Regions from separate parts of the Bacillus sp. NP247 genome, predicted to be linked through region 2. Evidence: predicted binding sites of a transcription regulator. Region 2 holds the regulator's gene; the other holds the start of a gene.
The links. The regulator LexA, encoded in region 2, represses DNA repair genes until DNA is damaged. The targets are predictions, from matches to a motif close to CGAACATATGTTCG.
Positions count from the first base shown of each region.

Region 1: a site for LexA is predicted at 12,814-12,827, ahead of recN (DNA repair protein RecN). Genes of this name have one in related genera too.

Region 1 is NZ_CP076653.1:1,449,516-1,465,626, reverse strand. Features, by position in the region: gene spoIIIAF (stage III sporulation protein AF) at 1-591, shown strand, start outside; gene spoIIIAG (stage III sporulation protein AG) at 581-1,243, shown strand; gene KPL75_RS07630 (SpoIIIAH-like family protein) at 1,259-1,915, shown strand; gene KPL75_RS07625 (DNA recombination protein RecO) at 1,979-2,176, opposite strand; gene accB (acetyl-CoA carboxylase biotin carboxyl carrier protein) at 2,648-3,136, shown strand; gene accC (acetyl-CoA carboxylase biotin carboxylase subunit) at 3,153-4,505, shown strand; gene KPL75_RS07610 (Asp23/Gls24 family envelope stress response protein) at 4,528-4,920, shown strand; gene nusB (N utilization substance protein NusB) at 5,268-5,660, shown strand; gene folD (bifunctional methylenetetrahydrofolate dehydrogenase/methenyltetrahydrofolate cyclohydrolase FolD) at 5,684-6,544, shown strand; gene xseA (exodeoxyribonuclease VII large subunit) at 6,571-7,929, shown strand; gene xseB (exodeoxyribonuclease VII small subunit) at 7,919-8,149, shown strand; gene ispA ((2E,6E)-farnesyl diphosphate synthase) at 8,149-9,042, shown strand; gene dxs (1-deoxy-D-xylulose-5-phosphate synthase) at 9,351-11,243, shown strand; gene KPL75_RS07575 (TlyA family RNA methyltransferase) at 11,247-12,086, shown strand; gene argR (arginine repressor ArgR) at 12,229-12,678, shown strand; gene recN (DNA repair protein RecN) at 12,950-14,689, shown strand; gene spoIVB (SpoIVB peptidase) at 14,809-16,101, shown strand.
Region 2 is NZ_CP076653.1:907,853-923,963, forward strand. Features, by position in the region: gene tkt (transketolase) at 1-179, opposite strand, end outside; gene phnE (phosphonate ABC transporter, permease protein PhnE) at 483-1,286, opposite strand; gene phnE (phosphonate ABC transporter, permease protein PhnE) at 1,286-2,080, opposite strand; gene phnC (phosphonate ABC transporter ATP-binding protein) at 2,077-2,850, opposite strand; gene KPL75_RS04755 (phosphate/phosphite/phosphonate ABC transporter substrate-binding protein) at 2,946-3,884, opposite strand; gene KPL75_RS04760 (bifunctional metallophosphatase/5'-nucleotidase) at 4,070-5,653, shown strand; gene KPL75_RS04765 (DUF896 domain-containing protein) at 5,693-5,932, opposite strand; gene KPL75_RS04770 (YneB family resolvase-like protein) at 5,978-6,634, opposite strand; gene lexA (transcriptional repressor LexA) at 6,776-7,390, shown strand; gene KPL75_RS04780 (DUF4097 family beta strand repeat-containing protein) at 7,493-8,296, opposite strand; gene KPL75_RS04785 (DUF1700 domain-containing protein) at 8,297-8,839, opposite strand; gene KPL75_RS04790 (PadR family transcriptional regulator) at 8,832-9,155, opposite strand; partial or broken gene KPL75_RS04795 (ABC transporter ATP-binding protein) at 9,383-10,696, opposite strand; gene glnA (type I glutamate--ammonia ligase) at 11,021-12,355, opposite strand; gene glnR (transcriptional repressor GlnR) at 12,404-12,793, opposite strand; gene KPL75_RS04810 (methionine gamma-lyase family protein) at 12,968-14,239, opposite strand; gene hflX (GTPase HflX) at 14,232-15,506, opposite strand; gene KPL75_RS04820 (trimeric intracellular cation channel family protein) at 15,599-16,111, shown strand, end outside.

The DNA.
Region 1 (16,111 bases), 540 kb from region 2:
TTACTCTTAGCGACAATGCTTCATCTTATTCTTCCAAATTCAAATTTGCAAAAGTACGTTAAATTCGTTGTAAGTCTATTGTTAGTCGTACTAATTTTAACGCCTCTATTTAAGTTGTTACAAACAGATGTAAATGAAGTTATCGCAAATTTCAATGAAGAAAAGTACGTAGCAGATGGATCTGTAAAAAATTCGATAGATTCGAAGAAAAAAGAAATACAAGCTCTAACACGTGCATATAGTTTAGAAGAGATGGCTACCAAAATGAAAAAAGACGTAGGAAAAGAGTTTGAGAAAAAGTATGGTATGACAGTCTCTGAAATACAAATAGTCGCAGTGGAACATGCAGAAGAAGTAAAGTCAGCGAAAGATATTCAATCTGTTGTTGTGACGTTGAAAGAAAAAGAACGTAGTAAAAATGATGCAATCGAAACAGTAAAGCCAATTGAAATTAATATGAAAGAACCTCCAAAAAAAATAGAAGAAACGAATGTAGAAATGAAAGATTTCTTTTCAAGCAGGTGGCAACTAGAGGATAAACAAATCCAAGTTCAGATGGAAGGGAGGACAGGTAGCGTAAATGGACAATAAAGATAAAAATTCGAGGTTCTCATTTTTTCGAAACCTATTAAATGGGGATGGAAAAGAAAGTAATGAGAAGGGGAAAAAGGTAACACCTAAGTTTTTGCTTGTCCTACTCATACTTGGGATTGCGCTTATGTTTTCTAGTAATTACTTATCACCTAAAAAAGAAGAAGTGCCTGTGTTTAAAGAAAAGACAAGTCAAAGCCAAGATAAAGATGTACCAACTTTCGGTCAAAAAAACAATGATAATATGTCAAATGTAGAAAAATACGAAAAAGCGTATGAACAAGAATTGAAAGCTTCTTTAGAAGAGATAGCCGGAGTAAAAGATGTAACTATTAAAGTGAACTTAGATTCATCTGAAGAAAAAATACTCGAGAAAAATACAGTAAAACGTTCACAAACGACAGGTGAAACTGATAAAGCAGGAGGTAAAAGGGAAGTAGAAGACGAGTCTCTTGATGAAAAGACAGTCATTATACGTGAAGGTGATAAAGAAACTCCAATTGTTTTGCGAACAGAGAAACCGAAAGTACGAGGTGTTCTGGTCGTAGCAAAGGGAGTGGATAATATACAAATAAAAGCAATGGTAAAAGAAGCTGTGACGCGATTATTAGATGTACCAGCTCATCGGGTTTCAGTATCACCGAAAAATTGATAGGGAGGAAATAAAGTGTTGAAAAAACAAACGGTTTGGCTATTAACGATGTTAAGTTTGGTGGTTGTACTATCTGTTTATTACGTAACAACTCCTGAGAATAAAAATACTGCAGCACCAACAGCGGGTGAAAAGATGGGACAAGAAAAGCAAGGTGCTGATAAAGCAGTAACAAAAGAAACAACGAAAGAAACTACAAATAAAGAGGCAACAAAAGAAAGTACAAGTAAGGAAACTACAAATAAAGAAACAGACAAAAAAGAGAATGATAAAAAAGAGACAAGTAAAAAGGACGCTAACGTATCAGTTCAATCAAGCGATGAGAATTTCACAGCTTTACGTATGCAAATGGAAGATCAGCGTAGTGCAGATAAAGAAAAATTACAAAATGTAATGAAGTCATCAAAATCTTCAGCAGAAGAAAAGAGTAAAGCGAAAGATAATCTTGATGCAATCACTACAATGGAAACGAAGCAACAATTACTTGAGACAGTGATTAAATCTCAAGGTGGATATAAGGATGCTCTTGTAAGAGCTGATGGAACGGACATTAAAGTAACGGTTAAATCGGCAAAGCATTCACAAAAAGAAGCGAATAAAATTATTCAGCTCGTAAGAAGTGAAGGTGGATCAAAAGATGTAGGTGTGAAATTTGATCCATCAGTAAAATAAAGTGCATATTAATTATAATGGGTGTTTTTGCTTCAAATTAGATAAAAGAATAATAGAAAAAAGCTATCGTTTTCGATAGCTTTTTTCTATTTCATCTTTGCAGTTGTATTTCGTATTTTTAATTGGAAACGGGGAAATACGCTGTGAGTAAAAGATTAATGGTTCATGATGATGGTGATTACTTTTTCCAGATTTGACGTGGATGAAGAGGACCAATGCCCAAATCACTACGGCAGGCAAGAACAGGATGAGCCATATCATATGTCCGCACCTCACTACAATAAATTTTCTACACTTTGAACATACTATTCTTATATGAAGGAAGAATGAACGGCACGTAAACAAAAAAATAATATTTGGTAAAAATATGTTTTTTCACCGTAGATAAAATGAAGAATGCTGAGGGAATTACGTTTTTACACTTTACAGTTTTGAAAAAGTAAAGAATGTTTTTTTGGAAGTGGTCTTGCCAATTTTGTGTGAAACTTGGTATTATTACTAGGTAATAAATTTTTGGTGGAATAATATTTTAACAGGAGTTTCGATTTATAATAAAGAAATATAAATTGGAATGTTTAAAAAATTTAGCGTAAGATGGGAATAGTAAATATTTCTATTAGTAAATGTCATAGGAATAAATTTTCTAATAGAATACATCGTATTTTTACAGTAAATCAGTTTGATGCCAATCTGTAAAAACGGGACAAACAAGAGTATGGGAGTGGATTTTACATGTTTAAAATTCAAGAAGTTCGTGAATTAATTAAATTAATTGATAGCTCTAATATTGATGAATTTGAATACAAAAAAGACGGTACAACAATCAAAATGAAAAAACGTGGTAATGAAGTTGTTGCTGTGCAAGCACCGTTAACGAAACAGGTAGTACAACCAGCAGCATCTGTTGAAGTAGAAACAACAGTAGCGGCAGCGCAAGTAGAAGTGCAAAAGCAAGAAGAGAAGGAAGCTGTTCAAAATGAAAACCTACATAAAATCACATCACCGATGGTAGGGACATTTTATTCCTCTTCTTCGCCTGATACACCTCAATATGTAAGTGTTGGGGACAGAGTATCGAAAGATTCTATCGTATGTATTGTTGAAGCTATGAAATTATTTAACGAAATTGACGCAGATGTAGAGGGCGAAATTGTTGAAATTCTTGTTAATAACGGACAGCTTGTTGAGTATGGACAACCGCTATTTCTTGTAAAAGCGTAATAAGGGAGTCTTTGTGATGATAAAAAAAGTATTAATAGCCAATCGTGGGGAAATTGCTGTACGAATTATTCGTGCTTGTAAAGAAATGGATATTGAAACAGTTGCAATTTATTCAGAAGCAGACAAAGAGTCACTTCATGTGCAAATTGCAGATGAAGCGTATTGTGTTGGACCAACGATTTCAAAAGAAAGCTATTTAAATTTGACGAACATTATTAGTGTTGCGAAATTAACAGGTTGTGATGCAATTCATCCGGGATATGGATTTTTGGCAGAGAATGCAGATTTTGCAGAATTATGCCGTGAGTGTAACTTAATTTTTATCGGTCCAAGTCCAGAAGCGATTTCAAAGATGGGCACAAAAGACGTTGCACGTGATACAATGAAAGAAGCAGGGGTTCCAATTGTACCAGGTTCACAAGGGATTATTAAAAATACCGAAGAAGCGATCGAGCTTGCTAATCAAATTGGATATCCAGTTATCATTAAAGCGACTGCAGGTGGCGGCGGAAAAGGTATTCGTGTTGCGCGCCATGAAGAAGAGCTTGTAAAAGGAATTCAAATTACACAACAAGAAGCCAGTACCGCTTTTGGGAACCCTGGTGTATACTTAGAGAAGTACGTTGAAGATTTCCGCCATGTTGAGATTCAAATAATGGCAGATACACATGGAAATGCCATTCATTTAGGAGAGCGTGATTGTACAATTCAGCGCCGTCTGCAAAAACTATTAGAAGAAAGTCCATCACCTGCACTTGATGAGAATATTCGCAAGCAAATGGGTGACGCAGCAGTTAAAGCGGCGGTAGCGGTTGATTATACAGGTGCTGGTACGGTTGAGTTTATTTATGAATATAAAACGAAAAGCTTTTATTTCATGGAGATGAATACGAGAATCCAAGTTGAACATCCAGTTACTGAAATGGTAACAGGGATGGATTTAATTAAAGAACAAATTCTTGTTGCTTCTGGAGAAAAGTTATCGTTACAGCAAGAAGAAGTGCAATTTAATGGTTGGGCAATGGAATGTCGAATTAATGCGGAAAACCCTGCCAAAAAATTTATGCCATCTCCAGGTAAAGTAGAAATGTACTTACCACCAGGCGGATTTGGTATTCGCGTCGATTCAGCTGTATATCCGGGATATTCAATACCACCTTTCTATGATTCGATGGTTGCTAAATTAATTGTTCACGGAAAAACACGTGAAGAGGCAATTGCAAAAATGAAGCGAGCGCTCAGCGAGTTTGTCATTGAAGGCGTACATACAACAATCCCGTTCCATTTGCAATTGCTAGATCATCCTGATTTTGTAAAAGGTGAGTTTAACACGAAATTTTTGGAAGAGCATGAACTTGTGACGCAGTGATACATTAAAGGAGGTTTTTTTCATGGCTGAACATATGTTAGATATGGGTCAAGATACAACTCTTGGAAAAGTAGAAATTGCACCAGAAGTAATCGAAGTGATTGCAGGTATTGCAGCTGCTGAAGTAGAAGGTGTAGCGGCAATGCGTGGTAATTTTGCTACAGATGTTGTTGAGAAGTTAGGTAAGAAAAATCATGGTAAAGGTGTAAAGGTTGAATTAGCAAACGAAGATATTATTGTTGACCTTTATGTTGTGATGTATTTTGGTGTAGCAATTCCAGTTGTTGCACAAAAAATTCAAGACAATATTCGCCAAGCACTCTTTACAATGACAGGACTTGAGCCAAAAGAAGTGAACGTTCACATCGTTGGCGTAACATTCGAAACACAAAAAACAGAAATCGAACCAGTGTAAGAGTGAAAAAGGTGCCTAGTAAAATAGGCATCTTTTTTATCGTTTCATTTCTTCGCAAACTAAAACCCTCTAATTATTATACTATTTCAAAAAATAAGAAATATAAAAGGGAATGTTTCATTTTTCCAAAAAACGTACATTGTGATAAGATATGGAACTTGAAGTTAATCTTTTTATTATTTTTCAGCCCTGTACCCCGTGTGTGAAACGATAAATTGTGTTATTATCATTGTATTATAAGGTTGGAAAATCAATGAAAACTGCAAGAGTAAGTGAATTGACGGCTTATAAATTATAATAATATAACAAAGCATAAGGAAAGACTTGAAGTATAAAGGAGAGTTACAATGAAACGTAGGACGGCTAGAGAAAGAGCAATGCAAGCATTATATCAAATGGATATTACAGGAGAATTAGAACCGAAAGTAGCGGTGGAAAATACGCTAGATGAAGGTGAAGAAACAAATGAGTTTCTAGAATCACTTGTTGTAGGATTTGTAGACAACAAAGAAGAGATTGACGCAGCAATTCGTCAAAATTTAAAAAAGTGGAAGTTGGAACGTATTAGTATTGTTGATCGCAGTATTTTACGTGTAGCTGTGTGTGAGATGAAATACATGGAAGAAATTCCGCACAATGTAACAATTAACGAAGCAATTGAAATCGCAAAAACATTTGGGGATGAGGAATCTCGTCGTTTTATTAACGGCGTTTTATCTAATATAAAAGATACACTGTAATTTCTTTAAGGGGGAAACTTAAAATGGTAGCAGTAATCATCAAAGGAAATGAAGTTGCGGAGAAAAAACGAGCACAATTAAAAGAAGAAGTTGTGAAGTTAAAAGAGCAAGGGATTGTACCAGGATTAGCAGTTATTTTAGTTGGAGAAAATCCAGCATCTCGTTCTTATGTAAAAGGAAAAGAAAAAGGCTGTGAGCAAGTAGGAATCTATTCAGAGCTAATTGAACTTCCTGAAACGATTACTGAGGAGCGTTTGCTTGCTGAAATCGATCGCTTAAATGGAGACGACCGCATTAACGGCATATTGGTACAATTACCTTTACCAAAACATATTGAAGAAAAAGCTATCATTGAAAGAATTTCACCGGAAAAGGATGTAGATGGATTTCACCCAATCAGCGTAGGACGTATGATGACGGGACAAGACACATTCCTTCCATGTACACCGCATGGCATTTTAGAATTAGTAAAAGAAACGAATCTTGATATTTCTGGAAAGCATGTTGTTGTAATTGGAAGAAGTAATATTGTTGGTAAACCAGTGGGACAACTGTTTTTAAATGAAAATGCAACTGTCACATATTGTCATTCTAAGACGCAAAATATAAAAGAATTATCGAAGTTAGCTGATATTTTAATCGTAGCCGTTGGACGACCGAAAATGGTAACAGCTGACTATATTAAAGAAGGTGCGGTTGTAATTGATGTTGGTGTTAACCGTTTAGAAACAGGTAAACTTTGTGGTGATGTTGATTTTGACAATGTATTAGACGTTGCAGGTTACATTACGCCTGTGCCAAAAGGAGTCGGCCCAATGACTATTACAATGCTTCTTCACAACACTGTGGAGTCTGCAAAGCGTACAGGTGTTGTTTGTCAATAATTTGAATCGGCTATGAGGAGAGAGAAATGGAGAAACAATATTTAACCGTTACAGCATTAACACGCTATATTAAAACAAAAATAGAGTATGATCCGCATTTACAGTCTGTTTGGTTAAAAGGAGAAATTTCCAACTTTAAATATCATAGTCGTGGTCATATGTATTTTACATTGAAAGATGAAAATGCAAGAATTGCAGCGGTTATGTTTGCGGGTCATAATCGTAACATTAAATTCAGACCGGAAAATGGAATGAAAGTACTTGTAAAAGGAAAGATTTCTGTTTACGAGGCGAGTGGTTCTTATCAAATTTATATTCAAGACATGCAGCCTGACGGAATTGGAAACTTGCATTTAGCTTATGAGCAATTAAAAGTTCGTTTAGAGGAAGAGGGCTTGTTTTCTCAAGTTTATAAAAAAATAATTCCTCCGTATGCTAAAACAATAGGTGTAATCACGTCGCCAACAGGAGCAGCAATTCGCGATATTATAACAACAATTAAACGTCGTTATCCAATTGGAAATGTTATTGTGTTTCCTGTACTTGTACAAGGGGAGTCAGCAGCTCCCTCGATTGTACAAGCAATTCGTACAGCGAATGAAATGGGAGATATTGATGTTTTAATTGTTGGACGTGGTGGAGGCTCTATTGAAGAATTATGGGCCTTTAATGAGGAAGTAGTTGCAAGAGCAATTTTTACAAGTGAGATTCCGATTATTTCGGCTGTAGGCCATGAAACAGATTTTACAATTGCAGATTTTGTCGCGGATTTACGTGCGCCAACACCGACTGCAGCAGCTGAGCTGGCGGTACCTAATACTATAGAGTTACAAGAAAAGGTATTACAAAGAACTCTGAGATTGCAAAGAGCAATGAGAGAGAGAGTACATAAAAAAGAAGAAAAATTGCAAGTGTTACAAAAATCTTATGCGTTCCGTTATCCAAGGCAAGTGTACGAGCAAAAAGAAGAGCAGTTAGACAGGGCTCTTGAACAACTTGTTTTAGCGAAAGAGCGTTATATAGATAAAAAAGTAAATCAATTAAAGCAACTTTCATTTTATTTAGAAAAGCACCACCCATCTCAAAAAATTATACAAACGAAAACGGCAATTGAAACGTTGCAAAAGCAGTTGCAACGTGAAATGCAAACATTACTTCAAACGAAGGAGTTCGTATTTGTGAGAGCGGCTCAAAAGCTTGAGGTATTAAGCCCGCTTAAAGTAATGATGAGAGGGTATGGGCTTGTATACGATGAAGAGAAACAAGTATTAAAAAGCGTGAAAGGTGTTAGCCTTGGAGATGCTGTTTCGGTTCAATTACAAGATGGAATACTAGATTGTAGCGTATCAAGCATAGAGGAGCGTGAATTGAATAATGGAAAATAAGTTAAGCTTTGAAGAAGCAATTTCGCAGCTTGAGCATCTCGTTTCTAAGCTTGAACAAGGTGATGTACCTTTAGAGGAAGCGATTTCTTATTTTAAGGAAGGCATGGAATTATCTAAGCTTTGTGATGAGAAATTGAAAGATGTACAAGAACAAATGGCAGTTATCCTTGGGGAAGATGGAGAGCTTAAACCGTTTACTGCTTTAGGAGATGAAGCATAGTGACACATATAGCTTTTGATGCTTTTTTGAAAGAGAGTAAAACTTTTGTAGAAGAAAAGCTTGTAAGCTATGCAAATGAATTACAATGTCCAAATGTGCTTCGTGAAGCGATGGCGTATTCTTTGGAAGCGGGTGGGAAACGTCTCCGCCCGTTACTTTTATTTGCAACGTTACAAGCGTTTGGGAAAGAAAGAAATCTTGGAGTGGGTGCAGCTTGTGCCCTTGAAATGATTCATACATATTCGTTAATTCATGATGATTTACCTTGTATGGATGATGATGATCTAAGACGAGGAAAGCCTACAAATCATAAAGTATTTGGTGAAGCAATGGCAGTTTTAGCGGGAGATGGTTTGTTGACATATGCTTTTCAAGTTATTATGGCATATGAGCAAAAAGAAATCTCTGCTGAAAAAAAAGTAAGACTTGTACTTGAGCTTGCGAAAGCAGCGGGACCTGAAGGAATGGTTGCTGGACAAGTGGCAGATATGGAAGCTGAAGGAAAACGACTTACAATTAATGAATTAGAGTACATCCATAATCATAAGACAGGTAAACTGCTTGAGTTTGCTGTACTTGCAGGAGCGATACTTTCTGATGCTACAGAAGAGCAAGAAGAGAAGTTACTTGCATTTGCGAAATATATCGGTCTAGCTTTCCAAATTCGAGATGATATTTTGGATGTTGAAGGAACAGAAGAAGCGATTGGAAAACCGATTGGTAGTGATGCTTCCAACGAAAAGAGCACATATACGACGTTATTTACTGTAGATAGAGCAAAATCTATTTTAGAGGAGAAAATTGCAAAAGCAAAAGATTCTATTAGCTCCTTACAATTACAAGATGAATATTTACTATCTATTTGTGATTTAATCGCAAAACGTAATAACTAATATAACAGCGTTTTCATTTGTTGAGTCATTCATCATTTTATGATATAAATGTAGGAAAAGGTTTTTCTTTTCTTGTTATTGGCAAAAATATATGTAGATTACATTGCCGTTATCACTTCGTGTTAGCGGCTATTTTTTTCATCGCGTAAAGAAATATGATGTATAATATGATAAGTGAAAAAATGGAAGTGTTTTCTGAAAGCAGGATAAGATAAAAAGAATAGAAAAGATAATTTCTTGTGTTGTGTAAATGTTTCTTATAATATTTGACATGTTGACAGATTATGAAATGAAAGTGAGTGATCCATGTGGATCTAACGCAAATTCAAAACCCTAGTTTTTTGAAAGATATGTCTATCAGTGAACTAGAGGGGTTGAGTGAGGATATTCGTAAGTTTTTAATTGAAGAGCTCTCTCAAACAGGTGGACATATTGCACCTAATTTAGGTGTAGTAGAACTCACAATTGCTCTGCATAAATTATTTGATAGTCCGAAAGATAAGTTTTTATGGGACGTAGGACATCAATCCTATGTACATAAAATCTTAACAGGGCGTGCGAAAGAATTCGGCACGTTAAGGCAATACCAAGGTCTATGTGGTTTTCCAAAACGCTGCGAGAGTGAGCATGATGTTTGGGAAACTGGTCATAGTTCGACGTCGTTATCTGCTGCAATGGGAATGGCTCTAGCACGTGATTTAAAGAAAACGGACGAATACGTTATACCAATCATTGGCGATGGTGCATTAACAGGCGGAATGGCTTTAGAGGCATTGAACCATATTGGGCATGAAAAAACGGACATGACTGTTATTTTGAATGATAATGAAATGTCAATTGCACCAAACGTCGGTGCACTTCATAATGTACTTGGTCGTTTACGTACCGCAGGGAAGTACCATTGGGTAAAAGATGAACTAGAGTATATATTGAAGAAAATCCCAGCAGTTGGCGGGAAAGTTGCTGCGACAGCAGAGAAAATAAAAGATAGTCTAAAATATTTACTAGTATCAGGCGTCTTTTTTGAAGAATTAGGCTTTACATATTTAGGCCCGGTCGATGGGCATGATTATGAAAAGTTATTCGAAACGTTGCAATATGCAAAGAAAACAAAAGGCCCAGTACTTGTTCATGTTATTACGAAAAAAGGAAAAGGTTATAAACCAGCTGAGAGTGACGTTATTGGAACTTGGCATGGAACAGGACCGTATAAAATTGAGTCAGGTGACTTCGTTAAACCGAAGGAAGTTGCACCAGCATGGAGTGCTGTTGTTAGTGAAACAGTGCTTAAGCTAGCGAGAACGGATGAACGTATCGTTGCAATTACGCCTGCAATGCCTGTTGGATCAAAACTTGAGAAATTCCAAAAAGAATTTCCGAATCGTATGATTGATGTAGGTATTGCAGAGCAGCATGCTACAACAATGGCGGCTGGTATGGCAACGCAAGGAATGAAGCCATTCTTAGCAATTTATTCAACGTTTTTACAAAGAGCATATGACCAAGTTGTTCATGATATTTGTCGCCAAAATTTAAATGTTTTCATTGGAATAGATCGTTCTGGATTAGTTGGAGCAGACGGTGAAACGCATCAAGGTGTATTTGACATCTCGTTTTTACGTCATTTGCCGAATATGGTACTTATGATGCCGAAAGATGAAAATGAAGGACAACATTTAGTATATACAGCGATGCAGTATGAAGATGGACCGATTGCTTTACGTTATGCACGCGGCAATGGACTTGGCGTTCAAATGGACGAAGAATTAAAGGCGATTCCAATCGGTACATGGGAAACGTTAAAAGAAGGCACACAAGCAGCAATTTTAACGTTTGGTACGACAATCCCGATGGCAATGGAAGCAGCTGAGCGTCTTGAACAAGCTGGGGTATCAGTGAAAGTAGTGAATGCTCGCTTTATTAAGCCGATGGACGAAGCATATTTACATGAGCTTTTAGGGAAAAATATACCGGTTTTAACGATTGAAGAGGCTTGTTTAATCGGTGGCTTTGGAACGGGAGTAGTTGAATTTGCTTCTGAGAACGGGTACCATAGTGCTTTAATTGAACGAATGGGTATTCCTGATCGCTTCATAGAGCATGGTAGTGTAACAAAACTGTTAGAAGAAATTGGTTTAACGACAGATGCTGTTGTAGACCGTATTCATACAATGATTCCATCAAAACAAAAAAGGGCGTAACAAATGAGCGTAAAAAAAGAAAGAGTAGATGTATTATTAGTAGAGCGAGGACTTATAGAAACGCGTGAGAAGGCTAAACGTGCTGTTATGGCAGGTCTTGTATATGCGAATGAAATGAGACTCGATAAGCCAGGGGAGAAAATCTCGCAAGATACGGAGATTACGGTGAAAGGGCAAGTTATGCCGTATGTAAGCCGTGGTGGTTATAAGCTTGAAAAGGCATTAGAAACATTTAAACTTGATTTACAAGATAAAGTTATGATAGATATTGGTTCATCAACTGGTGGTTTTACAGACTGTGCGCTTCAAAATGGGGCGAAGTTATCCTACGCATTAGATGTAGGATATAATCAACTTGCGTGGAAATTGCGTCAAGATGAGCGTGTTGTTGTGATGGAACGAACGAATTTCCGTTACGTGACACCGGCAGATTTAGAGCGTGGTTTACCGCAGTTTGCAAGTATTGATGTTTCATTTATATCATTAAGGCTTATATTGCCGGTTTTAAAAACAATGCTTACGCCAAATGGTGATGTGGCTGCATTGATTAAACCTCAGTTTGAAGCTGGACGAGAACAAGTCGGGAAAAAAGGCATTGTTCGTGATAGAAAAGTACATGAAGCTGTCGTGGAAATGATTGTCGATTTTGCTCTTAAGGAAGGCTATAATGTCGAAGGTTTAACATTCTCACCAATTACAGGCGGGGATGGAAATATTGAATTTTTAATTCATCTAAAGTGGCACGGTGAGCGTGAGAATGGTGAAAATCATTCTCCGGTTTCTATTGAGCAAGTTGTTACAGAAGCGCATGATGTTCTAAAACAAAAAGGGAAAGGGGAATAACATATGTTGTTCCTCTTTTTGTTGTAATTGTATAATGATTGTAAAAACAATTGTGTACAAGTAGCGGATTATACGTTAACATAAATAAATGAAGTATACCAATGTTTAAACTATGGTAAGAGATAGTGTGAGGTGCAAATGTATGAATAAAGGTCAGCGCCATATTAAAATCAGGGAAATTATTGCGAACAAAGAAATTGAAACACAAGATGAACTAGTTGATATTTTACGTAATGTGGGGTTTAATGTAACGCAAGCAACAGTATCGCGCGATATTAAAGAACTGCACTTAGTGAAGGTACCATTACATGATGGTCGCTATAAATATAGCTTGCCAGCAGATCAACGATTTAATCCGTTGCAAAAATTAAAACGAAATCTAGTGGATTCATTTGTAAAATTAGACACGGCAGGACATATGCTGGTGCTAAAAACATTGCCTGGTAACGCTCATTCACTTGGGGCACTTATTGATCATTTAGAGTGGGATGAGATCGTTGGAACCATTTGTGGTGATGATACTTGCTTAATTATTTGCCGTACACCTGAAGATACAGGTGTTGTCTCTGATCGTTTCTTAAATATGCTGTAACAGAAAAATCTTGTTTACTTTCCTCTGTAAAGTGGAAAGTAAACAAGATATTTTTATTGGCGAAAAATACGGATTTTCAAATACAATACATTATTTTTTTTTGAATGAAGTTAGAAAATAGGTGGATTGACCCGTAAAACGAATGTTTGGTACAATGGAGCGGGTTAGAAGAGTAATTTATACATACAAACATATAGTATAACTATTTGAATGAAGAATACTGAGAAAAGCCCTTAATAGGGGATTAGTTTATAACGAGGTGAATGGGGCATTGTTATCGGAATTATCGATCAGAAACTTTGCTATTATTGAGGCATTAAATATTTCTTTTCAAAAAGGTTTAACCGTTTTAAGTGGTGAAACAGGAGCTGGAAAATCTATTATTATTGATGCAATTAGTTTGCTTGTTGGTGGCCGTGGTTCAGCAGAATTTGTTCGATATGGAACAGAAAAGGCTGAGATAGAAGGATTATTCTATGTAGAGGATGACAAGCATCCATGTATCGCAAAGGCAGAAGAGTTAGATATAGAAATAGAAGATGGCATGATTATTTTGAAGCGTGACATCGCTGCGAACGGAAAAAGTGTCTGTCGTGTAAATGGGAAACTTGTTACACTCAGCATATTAAAAGAGATTGGAAAAACGCTAGTTGATATTCATGGACAGCATGAAACACAAGATTTAATGAATGAAGAGCGTCATATGTTTATGCTTGATCATTTTGATGGAAATCGCATTGTTAAACAATTGGACATATATCAAAATGTATATACAGACTATGAGAAGTTAAAAAAACAGCTGAAATCTTTGAGTGAAAATGAACAACAAATGGCCCATCGTCTAGATTTAATTCAATTCCAACATGAAGAAATTCGTAAGGCGGATTTAAAAATGGATGAAGAATATGAATTGACTGAGGAACGATTAAAAATCTCTAATTTTGAAAAGATTTATAAAGCATTAGGAGATGCGTATCGTTCGTTAAGTGGAGACGGACAGGGATTAGATCACGTAAGAAATGCAATGGGACAAATGGAGAGTATTACGCACTTAGATGAAGCGTATCAAGAAAATCATGATTCTATTGCAAATAGTTATTACTTATTAGAAGAAGTTGCATACCAGCTTAGAGAAAAGTTAGATATGATGGAATATGATCCGAAACGTCTAGATGAAATTGAAACACGTTTGAATGAAATCCGTATGTTAAAGAGAAAGTATGGAAATACTGTAGAAGAGATTTTAGCGTATGCTGATAAAATTGAACAAGAAATTTTTACGATTGAAAATAAAGACGTACATATTGAAACGACGAGAAAGCAGTTAACGAAATTAGAAAGTGTTATTGTAAAAGAAGCAACGTTGTTAAGTACTATGCGTCATGAGCTTGCAGATCATCTTACAAGCGCTATTCATCAAGAATTAAAAGAACTATATATGGAAAAAACGAAATTTGAAGTGAGAATTATGAAGAGGGTAGGAAATGTAGAAGAACCTCTCGTGGAAGGAACACCGGTAAAACTTACGGCGGATGGCTACGATCATGTGGAATTTTATATTTCAACGAATCCGGGTGAACCTTTAAAGCCACTTTCAAAGGTCGCTTCTGGCGGAGAGTTATCTCGTATTATTTTAGCTTTAAAAAGCATTTTTTCTAAGCATCAAGGTGTTGCATCTGTTATTTTTGATGAAGTGGATACGGGTGTGAGTGGTCGGGTGGCACAGGCTATTGCGGAAAAAATTTATCGTGTATCAGTAAACTCGCAAGTACTTTGTATTACGCACTTACCTCAAGTAGCTTCAATGGCGGACTCTCATTTATTTATTAGAAAACAAGTGGCGAATGATCGGACGATTACATCGGTTACCGTGTTAAGTACGGATGAAAAAGTAACAGAAATTGCTCGAATGATTTCTGGTGTTGAAATTACAGATTTAACGACAGAGCATGCGAAAGAGTTACTTACGCAAGCGCATCATTTCAAACAGACAGCAGAGGCTATCCAGTAATGGATAGCTTTTTTTTCTCAAATGACGATTTCTTAATTCTTCCGGTTATAAATAAAGCGCTGCAAGGAGAGATTAAAAAGTGAAGCCAAGAGGCTGAATGTGGGGTAGGAGCGAGGAGAGTGAACAAATTGAAATTAGAAAGATTTCGAAAAATAATAGGTCTTTGTCTCCTTGTTTCTCTAGTTTTTATTGGATGTTTTAAACCGCTTCGAACGTTTATTTCATCGCCGAAGCAACTTGTTGTTTTTGAAGGACAACAATCAGAAATAGCATCATTACCAGTTTTTAAGGCTGCATCTACAAATCGTAATGTATTTACTGTAAGTTCAAATGAACAAGAACTTATGGTGAATTCTCATCAAAATGGTGAAGCTGATATGGTGTTTCAACTTGCTGGTTTTCCAGTGAAAAAAGTAAACGTGAAAGTATTAAAAGATTTTAAAGTTATTCCAGGTGGACAATCGATTGGTGTAAAATTGAACACAAAAGGTGTACTTGTTGTAGGCCATCATTTAATTCAAACTGAAAAGGGTAAAGTATCTCCTGGTGAAACAGCTGGTGTACAGATTGGAGATATGATTACTGAAATCAATGGTAAAACAATTGAAAGAATGAGTGATGTAGCACCATTTATTCATAATAGTGGAGAAACAGGTGAACCGCTTAATCTTGTTTTATTAAGAGATGGAAAATATATTCGTGCTAAGCTAACACCACAAAAAGACAATGGTGAATCCTCTTACCGAATTGGACTGTATATTCGTGATTCAGCAGCTGGTATCGGAACGATGACATTTGTACATCCAGATTCTATGAAATATGGAGCGCTTGGTCATGTAATTTCTGATAATGATACAAAAAAGCCAATTCAAGTAGAAGATGGACAAATTATGCGTTCGACAGTAACGTCTATTGAAAGAGGAAGTCACGGGAACCCGGGAGAAAAATTAGCAAGATTTTCACCGGATCGTGAAGTGATTGGTAATATTACAATAAATAGCCCGTATGGTATTTTTGGGAAATTAAACACAAATATGACAAACGGCATAATGGATAAAGCAATGCCTATCGCATTATCCCATCAAGTAAAAGAAGGGCCAGCGAAAATATTAACAGTTATTGATCAAGATAAGGTGGAAGCGTTTGATATTGAAGTTGTTAGTACGGTACCACAAAAGTTCCCGGCTACAAAAGGTATGGTTATAAAAGTGACAGATAAACGTTTACTAGCAAAAACGGGTGGTATTGTACAAGGAATGAGTGGAAGTCCGATTGTGCAAAATGGGAAAGTAATTGGTGCGGTTACACATGTATTTGTAAATGATCCAACGTCAGGATACGGTGTTCATATTGAATGGATGTTACATGAGGCTGGAATTAATATTTATGATCAAGAGAAAAAAGCGAGCTAATACATATTAG
Region 2 (16,111 bases):
TCGCGGTTAAACCACGTTGGGTTATTTGGATTATGTTTCATAAATTGAGTCCATAATGTATAAGCCATTGGTGCTGCACCCATTGGCATTCCTGGGTGACCAGAGTTTGCTTTTTCAATCGCATCAATGGATAATGTGCGAATCGTGTTGATAGAAAGTTGTTCGATTGAATGTGACATGCTATTCTTCCCTTCGCGTATGTTAGTAAACGTTTTATACATTTATATGATAGCTTCCCACGCAAGATTATACAACATGTATCGACAAATATGTTGATGTTTTTTTGATTTCCCATAAAAAAAACAGTGATTACGGGAATGTATGGGCATTCAATATGACATACTTTTTTATTATTTTTATTTTAAAAAGAAAGGGAATTATCTGTATTTTTATACAAATACACTAATTTATTCTATACCAACTTTTTTGATAAACACTTAAAAATACAAAAATGCATCTGAATTAGACGCTTTTAAAATAAGTTAAATAATTCGCTTACGAATAGAACTTGAAATAAAATCAATTATAATTACCATTAAAATGATACCTAATAAAATAATTCCCACACGAGACCAATTACGTGAACTAAGTGCAAAAATTAATGGCGTACCAATACCACCTGCTCCAATAACACCTAAAATCGCAGCGGATCGTACATTAATTTCGAACCTGTATAACGTATACGATAGAAAATCCGGTAACACTTGTGGTAATACCGCATACCAAAGTATTTGAAACCGATTTGCACCCGTTGCTATTAACGCTTCCGTCGGTCCCTTATCTATATTTTCAATTCCTTCCGAATATAGTTTCCCTAACATTCCGATAGAGTGTAACCCTAAAGCTAGAACTCCGGCAAAAGAGCCTGGACCAACAGCTTTTATAAATAAAAGAGCCATAACTAATTCTGGAAATGTACGAACAAAACTAAGTACAAATTTCCCAGTTCCTGAAGTTAATTTTCCACTACTCATATTCGTTGCCGCCCAAAAAGCAAATGGAACAGATAAAAAAGCAGAAATAAATGTACCTAATATCGCAATTGCGAACGTATCAATTAAACCATGTAATAAATCTTCACCATCTGGCAAAGATACATACGACCAATCTGGGTTTAATACGCCTGTCATAATTGCTTTTGTAATTTCTCCCGCCGTATTCTTTATTCCCTCTAACGGGACTCCTGAAAAGGCCCATACATATACAACTGTAAGTGCTATAAAAATAATCCAGCGATTTACACTTAGTTTCTTCGGTTTTGGTATGATTATCGTCGTTTTACTCATTATAATTTCTCCCGCAACAATGTACTTATATAATCAATTAGCAATACAACAAAAAGGGTATAAATAATAATGGAGGCAGTTTGTTGATATTGTAAAAATCCAAGTGTACGATCATAATATAATCCAATACCACCTGCTCCTACTAAACCTAGAACAGCTGCTGCACGTACATTCACCTCAAATGTATAAAGTACATAGGAGACGAAGTGCGCTTTCACTTGCGGAATGACCCCATAAACTATCCATTGCACCTTATTCGCTCCTACAGCTGTCATCGCTTCTAATGGACCTGGATCAATTGATTCAATGGACTCATACAATAATTTCGCTACGAGTCCAATCGAGAAACAAGTAAGAGCCAAAATACCTGGAAGTGGTCCTATTCCAAAAATCGCTACAAAAATAGCCGCTAATAATAAATCTGGTATTGTTCGTATAAAATTTAAAATCAATCGAGCTGGACTGTACAAAAATACACTAGTAAATACATTACTTGCGGCAAATAGTGCAAGTGGAATGGCTAAAATCGCCCCTAAAGTCGTTCCAATAATCGCCATACGTATTGTATCTAACATTGCTGTTGTAATAATTTGAAAATAACTCCAATCTGGTGGCACCATTTCCTTCAATAAATCCATCATATTTGGAAAACCAACTACTAGTTTTGAAAATGATGCGTCGACCTGTACACTACTACCCCACAACAGTAAAATAACTAGAATAACCGTTAACATATGTTTCAATTTACTCGGCGGCTTCGGTATCGATTTCGAATATATCGTCACTTCATTCATTTTGCTGCCACCTCTAATAATGCGCTTTTCTGAGCTACGTCCCCATAAATTTCAGCGAATTTTTCATCCGTTGCCTCTTCTACTAATCCATCAAAAACAATTTCACCAGCATGTAATCCAATAATACGAGTAGCATATTGCCTCGCTAAATCAATAGAATGTAAGTTTACAATTGTCGTAATTCCAAAATCTTCATTAATTTTCTTCAAATCATCCATTACTTGCTTTGTTGTCAGTGGATCTAACGAAGCAACAGGCTCATCTGCCAATATGATTTTTGCTTCTTGTGCCAATGCTCTAGCAATTGATACACGTTGCTGTTGTCCCCCTGATAATTCATCAGCCCGTGCATATGCTTTTTCTGAGATATTCACTCTATTCAACGCCTGGAATGCAAGCTCCACATCCTCTTTCGGAAACAGACCTAACGTTGTACGCAATGTAGAATGATATCCAACCCGCCCAGCTAATACATTCTTCAGTACCGTTGATCGCTTCACAAGGTTAAAGCTTTGAAAAATCATACCAATATCTCGGCGCATGCGTCGTAATCCTTTTCCTTTTGCAGCAGTAATAGACTCCCCTTCAATAATGATTTCTCCTTCTGTGATCTCATGAAGGCGATTTACCGATCTGAGAAGTGTAGATTTTCCAGCCCCGGATAGCCCGACCATTACAACAAACTCACCTTTTTGAATTTTTAAGTTTATATTATTCAATCCTTTTGTACCATTCGGATACACTTTGGAAACATTTCGAAACTCTATCACACATCTTACCTACCTTCTATGTATTATCAATAACTGAAAAACGGCAAACTAACTGAAATCACACACTTTCCAGTTAGTCGCCATTTCCATATGTATTATTGCGTTTTCACTTTCTTTCCATATTCACGAACAATATCAAATTTACTATCATCAGATTTAACATATCCTTCATGTGAGTATACTTCTTTAATGATTTTGTGCCCTTCCTCATTCTTTCCTATTTCAATGAAAGCATCTTGTAATTTCTTGCTCCACTCTGCATCTAAATCAGAGCGTACAGAAATTGTATCGTTTGGAATTTTCTCCGTAAATTTTACTATTTTCGTTTGATCGAATATATTCGGATAATCTTTTTTTACAATATTGCGAGCATCTTGGAATACAACAGCTGCATCTACATCACCATTTAAAAGAGCAATAAGTGACTGATCATGACCTTTTAATGTAACAGGTTTCACATCTTTCAACGGATCGATTCCCTCTTTTAACAATACAGCCGCAGGCCATACATAACCCGCTGATGATGTTACATCTTGATAGCCAATTTTTTTACCTTTTAAATCTTTTACACTATTAATATTAGAATCTTTCTTAACAACAAACTCTGATTTATAAACATCTACTAAATCCTTTGTGGGAGCTCCGGTTTCATCATCTACCCCAAAACGTTGCGCCTGTAAAATTACGTTTGCAGCCTTTTTCTCATGTGCTAACACATACGCTGTTGGAGGTAAAAAGCCTACATCTACTTGCTTAGATGCCATCGCTTCTACAATTGTATTGTAATTTGTTGAAATACTAACTTTTACCGGAATGTTTAATTTATCACTTAATAGCTTTTCCAATGGTTTTGCCTTCGCCTCTAACGTATCTGCATTTTGAGAAGGAACAAATTGAACATTTAGCGTCTTCGGTACATAACCTTTTTTCGTATCTTCATTTTTACTTGCACTTGATTCCTTCGTTCCACATCCACTTAATAATCCCGCTGCTAGTACAACTGTTGTGCTCATTGCAAAAACTTTTTTCAACATGTTAATGCCTCCATTTTTCGTTGTTATAAAATAATCTTCCATAAACATGAAGAAATATATCACACATTTTTACAAACAATTGCTTATTTACAGAATCTTTACACATTCTATACATTCACATTAAAATTCTTTTCATATATTTGATATGATTAATTGAAAGATAACAATAGAAAAGGTGAATGGTGTTGAATCAAAATCAAATTGTAACTTTAAATATTTTATTAACAAGCGACGTACATGGTACAGTGTATCCAATTCACTACCAAGATAACTCCAAAGCAGAAATTGGTTTAGCTAAAATTTCTACTCTCATAAAAAAAGAACGTTCTCAAAATACAAACGTTCTTTTGATTGATAACGGTGACTTTATACAAGGAACACCATTTACTTATCATTACGCTACATACGAAAAAGATAAGAAAAATCCAATGTCCTTATTAGCTAACTACTTAGAGTATGACACTGCAATTATCGGCAATCATGAATTCAATTATGGAATGGATATATTAAATCATGCTGTAGATACTGCAAACTTCCCGTACCTATCAGCAAACATTTTAGATAAAAACATAAAAGAACCTTATTTCGGGAAACCATATATAATAAAACATATCGAATCAAATGTGAAAATTGCTATTTTAGGGGTAACAACGCATTACATCCCAAATTGGGAACAAGCCCATCACATTAAAGATCTACTATTTGAAGACGCATTCGAAACTACAAGAAAATGGGTTTCTTACATCCGTGAACATGAAAAACCAGATTTACTAGTCGTCGCCTATCACGGAGGATTTGAACGTGATTTACAAACTGGAGAACCGACTGAAGTTTTAACAGGTGAAAACCAAGGATATGCAATATGCCATGACATTGAAGGCATAGATATTTTACTAACAGGCCACCAACACCGAGAAATTGCTCAAACAACGGATAATGGTGTAACAGTTTTACAGACCGGATGCAATGGACACTCAGTTGGAAAAGTAACAGTAACATTCGAAAAAGCAGAACAAAAATGGGTGAAAAAAGAGAGTTATTCAGAGTTATTGCCCGTACAAGGAATTGAGGCAGACAAAGATGTTCTTTCCTTGGTAGCCGATTATGAAGAGAAAACACAAAATTGGCTTGATCAACCTATTGGAATCATTCATGGGGACATGCGAATTTTAGATGCTATGCAAACTCGTTTGCAAGACCATCCTTTTATTGAATTCATAAATAAAATACAGATGGAAATAGCTAATGTCTCTATTTCTTGTACAAGTTTGTTCCAAAATACATCTCCAGGTTTCCCGCAACATGTCACAATGCGGGATATCGTTACCAATTATATTTATCCAAACACATTACAGGTTATTCGAGTGACTGGAGCAGATATAAAGGATGCTCTCGAACTCTCTGCTACTTATTTCACATTAAATGAAGATGGAGATATAATTGTTAATCCTGCATTCATAGAACCAAAACCTGCGCACTATAATTACGATATGTGGGAAGGAATTTCGTATGTATTAAACATTTCAAAACCTATTGGGGAGAGAATAGAGTTTTTACAGTATAAAGGCGCTTCTCTTAATATGAATGAAGAATATGACGTTGTTATGAATAATTATCGTGCAAGCGGTGGTGGGAACTTCTTTATGTTTCAAAATAAACCAATAGTAAAAGACATACCAACAGATATGTCTGAACTTATCGCTAACTATATATTGAAGCATAAAAGGATAGAAGCAACGAAAAATGACAACTGGAAAGTTATTAAATAACGATTTTAACAAATAAAAAAGATGGGCTGCGCCCATCTTTTAATTTAATTTTGCATTATCTTGCTTTTTTAAAGCTTTTAATTTCGCCGGTGTAACATCCGTGCCTTCTTCGTTAACGACTTTAATTCCTTTTAATTCGTTTAACATATTTTGACGAAATCCTTTTAAATATTGTTCACGTAGCGATTGGCGCTCACGTTGTTCTTCTTCAGTTAAGCCTTCAGCTTTTGCTTTTTTCGCTAAGAAGTTAATGCGTTCAATGAGTTCGTGACTTGGCATCTCGAATCCCCCTTCTACTCAAAACTGATTATTATCATACAATAGTTAATCCTCTTTATCAAGCAATTGCTTTGTATATTCTACATATCTTCGATGTACAGTTGCTTTTGAAACATCATGACCAAAACCACGAAGTGTTGCTGCAATTTCTTCAAAAGTTAATTCATTCCGGCGTAAACGTACAATTTCCTCAATTGGCACTTCTTTTTTCTCACGTCCTATACTTAAATGACGATTTTTCAAATTATTTTCCGGACGAAACCCTTTCTCTATCGCCCTTTGCATGCCACGCTTAATCTTTAAATTGTGGATCTTTCTTTGATACTCTTCAACAATCCCAATTATATCTAGCACCATCGAATCAGAGTCAGAGAGTTCTAATTCTCCATTATGCGTATGTGTATATACTTTTATTCCCTCTTTATGTAAACAGTGCATTAATGCAATCTTCGCATTCCCTCTACCAAGGCGCGTTTCATCTTGTATTAGAAGTACATCAACTTGTTCATCGCGAATTGTATCTAGCACTTCTAATATGCCATCACGTTCAATTGTATAACCGCTAGCCTGCTCCTCAATCACCTTTGTAACATTCATTTGATAGCGCTCAGCTAAATGCAATAATTCATCTTTTTGACGCAATAATGATGTTTCCTGCGCTTCTTTTGTTGTGCTCACACGTGCATAAATAATTGCATTCATTTTGAACCCTTCTTTCTCACTATATTTTCCTTATAGTGTATCATAAATTCGTCTTTCGTTCGAACTTATGTTTGTAGAATGTTTTTTCGCATGTTATACTTAATAATAAGAAAAATGAAAGAAAACGAGGTGTTAGAAAACATGGAAAAGTTAACGAAACGCCAGCAAGACATTCTCGACTTTATTAAGCTAAAAGTACAAGAAAAAGGATATCCACCTTCCGTACGTGAAATCGGTCAAGCAGTCGGCCTTGCTTCTAGTTCTACAGTGCACGGACATTTATCACGACTAGAAGAAAAAGGATATATTCGACGCGACCCAACAAAACCACGCGCAATTGAAATTTTAGGTGACAACCGAATAGAAACACAATCTGTTATTCAAGTTCCAATCGTCGGAAAAGTTACTGCCGGTTTACCGATTACAGCAGTCGAAAGTGTAGAAGATCACTTCCCACTTCCAGCTAGTATCGTTTCTGGAGCAGATCAAGTGTTTATGTTACGCATTTCTGGAGATAGCATGATTGAAGCTGGTATCTTTGATGGTGATTTAGTTGTTGTTCGCCAACAACAGTCTGCATACAACGGTGAAATTGTAGTTGCTTTAACAGAAGATAACGAAGCAACTGTTAAACGTTTCTATAAAGAAAAAGATCATTTCCGTTTACAACCGGAAAACTCTTCACTAGAACCTATTATTTTAAAACAAGTGTCAGTTATTGGAAAAGTAATTGGCGTATATCGTGATTTACATTAAAAGTAATAAAAAGAAGATAATTACCTATTTATATAAGTAATTATCTTCTTTTTATATTTTGATAGATTTCCGTTCATTCAAAAGAATTCATTTCATTCATTATTAACGCGTTTCAATAGTAACATCTCCAGCAGCAGTTTTGCCGCTAATCTTTTTACTACCATTACCAATCGTTATATTTTTATTTTCTTCATTAAAAATTGTCACGTCTCCAGCAGCTGTTTGCCCAGTTATAACTGCATCTTGTGGTTTTTCCAATAAAGTAATATCTACATCTCCAGCAGTTGAAATTGCCTCTAAATCATATTTAGAATCATGATCAATAATATCTATATCCCCACTAGCCGTTTTTGCTGATGCTTTCCCTATTACTTTTTTAAAATTCACCTCACCAGCTTTTGTAGAACCCTCCACACTCTTTGCTGTTATATGTTTCAAATCCACTTCTCCGGCGAGTGTTTCAGCACTTACGCGGTCACTTTTCACATTACTTATTTCTATTTGTCCAGCGGATGAATTTACTTTTATCTCTTGATAAGAACGTTCAGGTACTAATATAGTTAATGTAGGCGTTTGAAATCCGAAATTGTAAAATGAAAAATCAAATGAAACACCTTTTTCTATTTTCCCTATGACTTTTAATGTATCACCATCTTCAGCAATACGAATCTCCTGTTTACTTACGTCACCTGTTTGCTTTACATAAAAAAAGGAATCAGGAGATTTTTGGACAACAATATCTCCAGCATCTAACTTAACTTCTACATTTTTTAGCGTTTCGTTTTTAATTACGTCCTCTCTATCTCCTTTTTCTGCAGTTTGTACTGCTTTTTCATATGTTTGTGAAATCCCTATTACTCCAATAATGATACAAGCGATAGCTACTAATAATATTTTTTTCATCATCTACTCCCCTTTTATCATTTTGAAGTTCCACACTACATAGCGTACACATAATCTTTTAAACCACTTCGTACTATAATAAGCTACAATACAGAACAACAAACCTACTCCGACAAACGTTATACTAACGAAAAAATCCAACCAAATAAAAGTACCCATAAATACTTTTAAAATAACGAAAAATGGTGTCACTACACTAGCAATACCACCGACCCAAAAGGAAAATATAAAAGCTATAATTGCAATTAATGGGGCTAACACAATAATAAAATTAAACAAACTAAGTCCAACCGCTGCCATGACAGCTCTTGTTATATTTGAAGTCGATGGATCCTTTTTCATCTCATCAAAGCGATACAAAGCAAGCAAATCTTTCGCAATTACTTTCGGAGAACCGAGTCCCTTTATTATTTCTAATTCAGTTTTCCCCTCTTCTATCCCAAACTGAAAGTGTTCTTCATAATCAAATAAAATATCTTGTCGCTCTTCTTCCGGTAACTTTCTAAGATGACTTGATAATTCTTTAAGAAACTGCTCTTTACTCATCCCATTCCACCCCTTCAATAATTTCTTGAACACCTTTAGCAAAATCACGCCACTCTGTTACTAATAACGTAAGTTGTATCTCTCCTTGCTCTGTTAGTTGATAATATTTACGGGGCGGCCCTTCCGTGGATTCTTTTAAATATGTTTGGAAATATCCCTCTTTCGTTAAACGACGTAATAGCGGATATACAGAACCTTCCGATATTAAAAATTTATTTGAAATTTGCTGAACAAGTTCATAACCATAACAATCCTTACGTTTTACAAGCGCCAATACACACAGTTCTAACACACCTTTTTTAAACTGAACATTCAAGGACAATCCCCCTTTCTCATTTTAGTACTGTTCAATACACGGTACTTATTTTATCCATAATATACCACTTGATACTATTTATTGCAAGGTACTAAATTATATTTATTCCCTAAATTTACAAAACACAAATATAAAAGCCCGAATAAGATCTGCTGTAACTGACCATTATCCGGGCTATCATTCAACTTGAATTACAATAATACAAGATTTCATTCAATCTTTCTCCTCTAAGAACCAACTTCCATTTGTGACCCTAATAAATTTCGAAATACACCTTTTCTCTCTTTAGCCAATTGATTAAATTCACCTTTTTGAACAATTTCACCTTTTCCTAAAACAATAACTTGATCTGCATTACGGATCGTAGATAAACGATGCGCAATAACAATAATAGTCATCGTTCCTTTCAATCTTTCTATTGCTGATTGGATCTTTACTTCATTTTCAGTATCTAATGCACTCGTAGCTTCATCTAATACTAAAATGGATGGTTGTCTTAAAATAGCTCGAGCTAGTACAAGTCGTTGACGTTCACCACCTGAAAGTCTCACTCCACGATCTCCAATTAGAGTATCAAGCCCTTTTGGAAGTATTCGTACAAATTCAGCAGCAGCAGCAAAATCTAATGCAGTCCAAATTTGTTCTTCACTCGCATTCGGCTCAATCATCAATAAATTTTCTCTTATGCTTGCATTAAATAAGAAAGGATCTTGTGGCACATAACTAATAGCCCGTCTCAATGACAATAAATTTTCACTTGTAAGAGGGGTTCCATCTATTAATACTTGACCTTTCTCTGGTTGAATCAATCCCATTAAAACATCGATTAATGTACTCTTCCCAGCTCCCGAATGTCCCACAATAGCCGTCATACTATTGATTGGTATTTGCACATTAATATTTTGAAGTGCATACAAATGCTCCTTCTTATTATACCGAAAATAAATATCCTTACATTCAATACCCTGTTCTATACAAATCGCCTTTATATGTTTTTGCTGATGTATATCCTGCATTTCAATCGCTTCATTACATTCCTCTTGTAATTCCCATAATGACTTAAAAGCAGGAATGCTTGCAGCCAGTTGTTCTAAATTTGATTGAATTGCCGTAAATCGTGGCCATAGTCTCGAAAAGATGAGTATGATTAATAGTAATTGGGTGGGTTCAGATTTAAACAATTTAATAGATACAAAAATAAGCATGGCAATTAATACAGACGATGTAATTTTATAAAAAAGCTGAGAATGGTTTTTCAACCTTATGAATTCAAGCTGCTCTTTCTCTATTTTTTCACACCAATTATCTAACCATTTATATCTAGCATCCTCCAGCATATTACTCTTAATATCTTTCACACCATTAAAATGATCGGTTATCCCTCCAATATATCCCCTTGCTATCTCCGATGTCCTATTCCCTAGTTCCCTTGATTTTTTTATAAACCGTCTTGAAAAATACGCTAATACAATTCCCGCGAATAAAACAAAAATAGTTATTTTCACGGATAACCATATTGCAATTCCTATTTGTATAATAGAAGTATCCAAATTCTTTTCCGTATGATAGTAAATAGATTTTTTAAATTTATTTCCTTATCCATAACTTCCCTCCTCATTTAAAACCAATGAGCTTGAAATTGACATCAAAACATCAAGAAAAAATAATATTTTTATTGTTTTAAATATACAAACATTTCTAGTTAATGCCATTTTAGTTCTTTATATAGAACGAGTCAACAGAAATTATTTTTACTAAATTACCTCTTGTTGACACCTCTAAAAATGCGACAGCATTCGCTATAATTTATTGTAGATAAATGACGAAAAAGCCCTGATACCGTAGTATCAGGGCTTTTTTCTCTCTTAGTATAGAGACATATATTGATCGCGTTCCCATTGGTGAACTTGCGTGCGGAAAATATCCCACTCAATTTCTTTTGCTTCAATGAAGTGCTCAAGTAAATGATCACCTAATGCGCCACATACGATTTCATTAGATTGTAAAGTAACTAACGCTTGCGCTAATGTTGCTGGTAAATCAACGATACCAGCTTCTTCGCGCTCTTCTTTCGTCATTACGTAGATGTTACGGTCTACTGCAGCTGGTGGAGTTAATTTGTTTTTAATTCCATCAAGACCTGCTGCTAATAATGTTGCCATTACTAAATACGGGTTTGCAGCTGGGTCAACACTACGTACTTCTACGCGTGTACTAATACCACGAGATGCAGGGATACGTACTAATGGACTACGATTTTGTGCAGACCATGCTACGTAACATGGAGCTTCATATCCAGGCACTAAACGCTTGTAAGAGTTTACAGTTGGGTTTGCTACCGCTGTAAATGCTGGTGCATGTTTTAAAATACCTGCGATGAAGTGACGAGCATCATCACTTAATTGTAAATCACCGTTTTGATCGAAGAATACGTTCTCACCATTTTTAAATAATGATAAGTTACAGTGCATACCTGAACCGTTCACACCGTATAATGGTTTCGGCATAAATGTTGCGTGTAAACCATGTTTACGAGCAATCGTTCTTACAACAAGCTTGAATGTTTGAATGTCATCACATGAGCGAATTGCATTTGCATATTTAAAGTCAATTTCGTGTTGACCTGGTGCAACCTCATGGTGAGATGCTTCAATTTCAAAGCCCATTTCTTCAAGTTCAAGAACGATATCACGACGACAGTTTTCCCCTAGATCCATCGGCGCAAGGTCGAAGTATCCACCGTTATCGTTTAATTCCAGTGTTGGATTTCCTTTTTCATCAACTTTAAACAGGAAGAATTCTGGCTCTGGTCCAAGATTGAAATCTGAGAATCCTAATGCTTCCATTTCTTTTAACACACGCTTTAAGTTGTTACGTGGGTCGCCATCAAATGGAGTACCATCAGCATTGTAAATATCACAGATTAAACGAGCTACTTTACCTTTTTCAGCTGTCCAAGGGAAAATTACCCAAGTATCTAAATCCGGATATAAATACATATCAGATTCTTCAATACGTACGAAACCTTCAATAGAAGATCCATCAAACATCATTTTGTTATCAAGAGCTTTTGTTAATTGGCTCACTGGAATTTCTACGTTTTTAATTACCCCTAAAAGGTCCGTAAATTGCAGACGGATATACTTTACATTCTCTTCTTTCGCCAAACGGAAAATATCTTCTTTTGTGTACCTAGCCATTATAAATTCCTCCTTAGTCCCTCTAAACACCTTCAGAATCAGTTATCTTTAGTGAAAAAACCTTGAAATGTCACCTTGTCGCAATGAAGTCCGATTAAATCTACCTGTATGTTGTAGTTCATCTCGAAGAATTTTGCGAAGCTCGGATTTTGAAATTTCTTTCGTTTCTTCTTTTACTTTCACTGCTTCTGTTTGATTTTCTTTCATTTGCAATACTTGTTTAATTCCGGCCATATTTAAGCCTTGATCTAACAAATCTTTAATTTCCAACAATTTATCTACATCGTTAAATGAAAATAATCTACGATTCCCTTTTGTACGGGTTGGAAAAATAAGATTATGCTCTTCATAGTAGCGAATTTGACGTGCAGATAATTGTGTTAAATCCATTACAATACCAATTGGAAACAGCGGAGCAGAACGTCTATCTTCTTTCATTGTTTCAGTTCCTCCTTCGCCTTAACTGTTTCTCATTTTATACCATGTTATGTTTAGTGTCAATAGATGTTAGCTTTTCTTACATGTTTTTTTATAAATTTTTCCACTCTTTTTTCTAATGGTACAAATGATTGCTTTCACACGAAAAAAGCTGCCGAAATCGACAGCTTCCCTTTAAGAAATTGTTAATAGATTTTTTTCAATTAACGCATCAATCGCAGAACAAATCGCAATCTTTACATGCGAATAAGTTAACCCACCTTGTACGTAAGCAACATAAGGCGGACGAATTGGGCCATCAGCTGACAATTCGATACTTGCACCTTGAATAAACGTCCCCGCAGCCATAATTACATCATCCTCATAACCTGGCATATAGTTTGCATACGGAGTGAAATGCGAATTAATCGGAGATGCATATTGAATCGCTTGACAGAACGCAACCATACGATCTTTATCATCAAATTGAACAGACTGAATTAAATCTGTTCTTGAAGCATTCCACGCTGGCGATGTATTCATTCCTAACTTTTCTAAAAATGCCGCTGTAAAAATCGCACCTTTCAGCGCTTGCCCCGCAACATGCGGCGCTAAGAAGAAACCTTGATACATTTCTTGTAGACTGTATAAAGATGCCCCTGCTTCCGCACCAATCCCCGGAGATGTTAGACGATATGCACACGCTTCAACATACTGTTCTTTACCGACAATGTAACCACCCGTTTTAACAATTCCCCCGCCAGGATTCTTAATAAGAGAACCTGCCATTAAGTCCGCACCAACATGACATGGCTCTTCTTCTTCAATAAATTCGCCATAGCAGTTATCTACAAATACAACAACATCAGGTTTAATCTCTTTCACAAACGCAATCATCTCTTTAATTTGTGAAACAGTAAACGATGGACGAGTAGCATATCCTTTTGAACGCTGAATACCAATCATCTTCGTATTACTATGGATCGCAGCTGCAACAGCTTCAAAGTCCACAAACCCCTCTTCAGTTAACGGAACTGCGTTATAACCAATATTATATTCTTTAAATGAGCCTACACCTTTTCCGCGCACACCAACGATTTCTTCTAACGTATCATACGGTTTCCCCGTTATGTATAGTAACTCATCTCCCGGACGTAAAATACCAAATAAAGCTGTTGAAATTGCATGAGTACCCGAAATAATTTGAGGACGAACAAGACCCGCTTCCGCTCCAAATACATCCGCATACACTTTCTCTAACGTGTCACGACCAATATCATCATACCCATAACCTGTCGTCGGAATAAAATGCGAATCACTAATTTTATGTTTACGAAAACTTTCTAGCACACGAAATTGATTACTCTCAATTACTTCATCCACACGTTTATGCACTTCTATAATTTGACTTTCTACTTCTTTTACGATTGGAGCCATTTTTTCTCCATTTTTCAAACGATCAAACATTATTATTTTCTCCTTCTTCCACTAAAAATCTCTTTAATTGCCCATTAAGCGATGAATGAGCAAATATATATCCTGTACAATCATATACAAATTTATCTTCTAGAAACTCCATTTTAGTTAATAACGTTTCCGTCTTTAAAAGCGTTAACAACCTACCTTCACTCGGAGGAATTTCCACTTGATAATCATCCATTTCTTCCTTCATCTTCATTTCTATCGCTTCTTTTATACGCAGTAAATCACTTTCCTCAAAAGCACTAGTCATTAAGAAATCACTTTTCGGAAATGGAATGAAGTTTTGATGCAATTTATCTTTTTTATTATATAACGTAATAATAGGAATATGATTAATTTCAAGGTCTGACAATAATTGTTTTACTGTCTGCTCATGCCCTACATAATTAGAATCTGCCGAATCAACAACATGTAAAATAACATCCGCTTCACCAGCTTCTTCTAGTGTTGAACGAAAAGCAGCAATTAATGACGTAGGTAAATCTTGTATAAAACCAACTGTATCAGTTAGCAATACTGTATAACCAGAAGGTAACGGCATCTTTCTTGTTGTCGGATCTAACGTTGCAAACAATAAGTTTTCTTCAAACGTATCCGCTTCCGTTAATCTATTAAATAGCGTCGATTTCCCTGCATTTGTATACCCTATTAATGAAACTTGAAATACTTTATTGTCTTTTCTTCTCTCACGGTATCTTTTTCGATGTTCCACAACAACCGCAAGTTGTTTCTTTATTTCATCAATACGCGATCGAATATGACGACGGTCCGTTTCAAGCTTCGTCTCTCCCGGTCCTCTTGTACCAATTCCACCACCAAGACGTGATAAAGACAAACCTTGCCCCATAAGGCGCGGCATTGTATATTGCAACTGAGCTAGCTCTACTTGAAGCTTACCCTCTCTCGATTTCGCACGTTGCGCAAAGATATCTAGTATTAACTGCGTTCGGTCAATCACTCTCGCATCTAATACTGAAGATAAATTCCGAATTTGGCTTGGTGTTAACTCGTTGTTAAAAATAATAACAGCTGGTTCTAATTCTTCAGTTAACAGCGTAAGCTCTTCAAGTTTACCTTTTCCTATATAAGTCGCAGGATGAAACTTCGGGCGCTTTTGCGTCGTTGATACTAACACTTCCGCTCGCGCAGTCTTTGCTAGCGATACAAGCTCTTTCATGGAATGCATAAATTTTTCATCATCATCTTGCGACAATTGACAGCCAACTAATATGACTTTTTCTTTTTCTTCCATCAAATATGTTCACTCATCCTTTTCGAAATTTAAACCTTCTAATATAATAGCAGAGGAAGCATATTTCATCTAGTTAGCGGGGGAGAAAATTCATGGCATGGGAGATTTTTAGCATCATAGGCACAATCGCCTTCGCACTAAGCGGAGCCATTGTTGCAATGGAAGAAGATTATGATATTTTCGGGGTATATATTTTAGGAATGGCAACCGCATTTGGGGGAGGTGCCCTTCGTAATTTATTAATCGGTTATCCAATCGTCGCATTTTGGCAACAAGACATGTTATTCCAAATCGCACTATTATCAATGACGATTATTTTTCTTTTTCCAAATAAATTAATTAGACAGTGGAAAAAATGGGAAAACATCACGGACGCCATCGGTTTATCAGCATTCGCTGTACAAGGAGCACTCTATGCTCAAAAACTAGATTTACCAATTAGCGCTACAATCGTAGCTGCTGTTTTAACAGGCATCGGCGGCGGTATTATCCGCGACCTTTTAGCTCGTAGAAAACCTCTTGTCCTCCGAGCTGAAGTATATGCGTTTTGGACGATTTTAGCAGGTTTCTTAATTGGCGCTAAAATTATCGTTAGCGATTGGGCT